DNA from 2 places in the Bartonella mastomydis genome. Region 1 is predicted to be linked to the other one. Evidence: predicted binding sites of a transcription regulator. Region 1 holds the regulator's gene; the other holds the start of a gene.
What was found. Region 1 encodes LexA, which represses DNA repair genes until DNA is damaged. Its sites were predicted from a motif close to TGTTCNNNNTGTGTTCNG; they were not measured.
Positions count from the first base shown of each region.

Region 1 (2,197 bases):
CTAATACGAGGTGCTGCCATGATAATCCTATAATTACTATGAAGATTGCGTTCCGCTTTTATTGACTTAAAAAATCAAAAAATGTTCTTTATTTTTACAGATAATAATTTGTTATAAATCGATTTGATTTTTTTCTACAATATTTTGTGTATGCTTACAATTTTATCTTATTATACATACTATTATTGAGAGCGGTGATATAAGACAGACTCCTTCAAAATATTCAAGCTCTTTTAGAGTAGGTGGTGAATATTTTTAAGCTTTTTTGTCGAGCCTTACGTGAGTGAACAATATATGAGAGCAGAGGGGTAGTGAAACGAGTCCCATAAGGATTTAGATTTATTTATAAACCCAATTGGAGGCATCTTTTAGCTATGGGGAGAAAGTCAACTGCGTGTGGCACAATATTTTAAAATACTCAATAGTTTTTTACTGTATTTTATTGCGATATATACTCCATATATAAGTTTATTTTTAATATTTGCGAATAAGTCCGGTAAGTTTTCCTTGTATTTCTACACGCTCAGATTTGTATGTACGTACTTCGTAGTGAGGATTAGCAGCTTCTAATGCAACAGATGTTCCTTTGCGTCGATAACGTTTTAATGTTGCTTCTTTTTTATCAATAAATGCGACAATAATTTCACCTGATATTGCTGTATTTTGACGTTTTACAATAATCGTATCTTTATCAAGGATCCCAGCCTCAACCATAGAATTATCTTTAACTTCTAATGCATAGTGCTCACCTGTATTAACCATATCGTGTGGGAGAGAAAGAGTGCTTGTTTGTTGCAGTATAGCAGAGGCGGGCACACTCGCAGAAATACGTCCCATAATGGGGATTGTGATATTTTTTTTTTCTTCTTCCTCAACACTTCCAAGATTAGCCAAGTTTTTTGATATTTCTCTTTTATTTTTTTCTATCACACTGGGAGAAATCTTACGGGCTAGAGAAAGGTTAAATGTTATTTTTTCAGGGAGTCGAATCACCTCCACTGCACGAGCACGATTGGGTAAACGACGTATAAACCCCCGTTGTTCCAAGGCGATAATAAGCTTATGAATGCCAGACTTTGAAGAAAGCTCTAAAGCATTTTTCATTTCTTCAAAAGAAGGAGGAACACCTGTTTCTTTTATATGATTGTGAATAAACAAGAGGAGCTCATATTGTTTACATGTCAGCATTCAATGTTCCAATCAAAAAATAAAAAAATTACAGTAAAAAATACGTGTATATAAATAATTATACAACTTTTTTTGCTAAATCAAAATTATTTGCTTTATTTTTGATCTTATAAGTGAAGTTAATTAGGCAATATGTTTATTTATAGACATATTTAATATATAATAAGTATGAAATTTTACTTTCATAAATTTATCATAATATTGTTTATATATTATAAAACTACACTAATATTAAATGATATATAAAAAATATTTTATAGCTCTGACTGAATAATTTAACACTCAATTTTATGGTCAGTATTATCCTTCTACTTTTTATACATCTATGTTTTTTATTATTTTCTCATATAATAAAATTAAATAAAATACATTCTCTCAATAGCGCAACGGATCACTCTATGTATATTTAGAATCATTTTGCACATTTTTTCTATTTTTTTATTGTTTAGTCAAATTATCTACAGTAACAATAATGAGCATAATTTATAGTCGTGCCTGATATTTTCAATGAGACTGAATTTTTTTGTTTCACAGCTGCTTTATTCTATAAAATAATCGGCTTTTATTATAGAATCATCGTGCTTGAATAAAAGTCACATCCTCAAAATGCCATTGTTGCTCGTTCACATATTTATTTTAAAAAAGATATCTTTCAATGTACTCGCTTCCATCAAGATGATTTTGCAAATAACATAAAATCTCTTAGGCAACGCTACCTTCACATCTTAATAATCTACACCACCATACTTATTTTTCCCACCCCTCATGTTGTGATAATTTTTGTTTATTGAAAGAAAATACAAGAGGCAGTTTTATTTTTTTAATCGATTTATTTTTCTCTTTGTGTTGAGCCAAGCAAATGAGTTTTATAAGTTCAATATAAAAGAAACAAACGAATTAGAAATAAGAAAATCTTACGGTATTCAGATCTCTCACTCGAGTAAGAAAATAATAAATTATTATAAATCAATATGTTATTTTATAAATCTCTATTCATATTTAAAAATTA
Region 1 covers NZ_LT883138.1:716,163-718,359, reverse strand. The annotation lists gene rimO (30S ribosomal protein S12 methylthiotransferase RimO) at 1-20, opposite strand, end outside; gene lexA (transcriptional repressor LexA) at 475-1,188, opposite strand.

Region 2 (2,197 bases), 240 kb from region 1:
CTTTGACTCCTAAATCAATCAATTCACCTAGCTTGGAAATCCCTTCCCCATAAATAATATCAAACTCAACCTGTTTGAAGGGAGGAGCCAACTTATTCTTCACCACTTTAACACGCGTCTGATTACCAACAATCATATCCCGATCTTTAATAGAGCCAATACGACGAATATCCAAACGAACAGAAGCATAAAACTTTAAAGCATTTCCCCCCGTTGTTGTTTCAGGCGAACCAAACATCACACCAATTTTCATGCGAATTTGATTAATAAAAATCACCATGCAGTTAGAGCGAAAAATAGAAGCTGTAAGTTTCCGCAAAGCTTTGCTCATCAATCGCGCCTGTAATCCTGGTAAAGCATCGCCCATTTCACCATCAATTTCCGCTCGCGGTGTTAAAGCTGCAACAGAATCCACAACAAGCACATCAACAGCACCAGAACGAACCAACGTCTCTGTAATTTCCAACGCCTGTTCACCAGTATCTGGCTGAGAAATGAATAAATTCTCTAAATCAACACCAAGTTTACGCGCATAGATAGGATCAAGCGCATGTTCAGCATCAATAAAAGCGCAAATTCCCCCTCCTTTCTGAGCCTCAGCAATAGCATGCAGCGCCAATGTTGTCTTCCCAGAACTTTCTGGTCCATAGATCTCCACAATACGCCCCTTGGGTAACCCACCAATCCCTAAAGCAATATCCAAGGATAATGATCCTGTTGGAACGGTTTCAATTTCAACAACTTGCTCTTTTTGCCCAAGACGCATAATCGAGCCTTTACCAAAAGAACGTTCAATTTGTGAGAGAGCAGCATCGAGAGCTTTTGTTTTATCCACGATTATATCCTTGACCGATTCATAATAATCTAACACTTAAAGTGTATATTGCCCTTTTAATTTAACTAAAGCCTTGAGTTTAGATTTTCACAGACTATTTTCACTTCTATCCCCACGTTATGTCTATAACATATCATGACCAGCAAAATAAAGAACTGACACTCCCTATCTTATGACACAACATAAACTCAAAATAAAATAATACTTTCTATAAGAGAGCAAATTAACACATTTATCTCTCTCTAGAAAAGTAACAATTTAAATTTCAACACAATGTTTAACCTTCCTGCTTACCCCTATGTCCCTAAGAAAAAACGCCCCCTTAATCACATAAAAACGCCTCATTAATCACCCCCCTACTGCATCAAAGAACAGAACACCTTTGTGTTTGCATATTCACGCACTTGTTTTTAAAAGGGATTTTTTAACGCTCGTTACACCCATTTTGCGACAGCACTCGTGAAATGGTGTATGCAAAATCTTGAGTACCAACCTCTTTACGCTTGGAACAACTCAGCACCACGATCATTACCTCACCACACGCTTTTCCAGCCCCCAATGTTGCAAAGGCTCTCGACCCTTGAAACTCTTCATAAGAGTCATTTTTAGTTTTTTCCTGTACAGTTTTTATCACATGTCAATCCAGCATGTAACATACAAGCGAATGGTTGTAATTAACGAGATTTAGAATGAGAGAATCGTACGGTATTTGGAGCTCTCATTCAACATACAAAACAGTTAATAATGATTATAATCAATATCTTAGTCAATTAAAACCACAAAAATAAAGTAATTTTAAGAGTTGAATAACATATTTCTTAAATTTGAATCCATAAAAAGATATGCCTTTGCAGGGATCAAAAAATTGTTCTACGAATAATGCAATAAGTGTTTAAAATATAAACTAAAGTTCATACAACGACATGAGGAATAAAAAATAAATTCAAAATCAATAAAAAATGTGTTCCAATCCCAATTTTATGGTTGATTTTTACGTTTTTTGCGCAATTGTTTCCACCATTCAAGACGTTTGACAATTTCACGCTCAAAACCACGCTCAACTGGTTTATAATAACTCTGGCGTCCAAGTTTTTCAGGAAAATATTCTTGTCCAGAGAAAGCATCTGGTTCATCATGGTCATAACAATAACCCTCTCCATACCCTTCCTCCTTCATTAATTTCGTCGGTGCATTAAGGATATGTTTAGGAGGTGGTAAAGAACCATTTTTTTGTGCACAACGCAATGCAGCTTTATATGCGAGATATGTCGCATTTGACTTTGGTGCAGTTGCAACATAGAGACATGCCTGCGCCAAAGCCAATTCTCCTTCTGGTGATCCTAAGTAATCATAGGCGTCTTT
Region 2 covers NZ_LT883138.1:953,746-955,942, forward strand. The annotation lists gene recA (recombinase RecA) at 1-835, opposite strand, end outside; gene FJG96_RS07350 (hypothetical protein) at 1,260-1,469, opposite strand; gene FJG96_RS07355 (replication-associated recombination protein A) at 1,814-2,197, opposite strand, start outside.
Region 2: a site for LexA is predicted at 960-977, ahead of recA (recombinase RecA). Genes of this name have one in related genera too.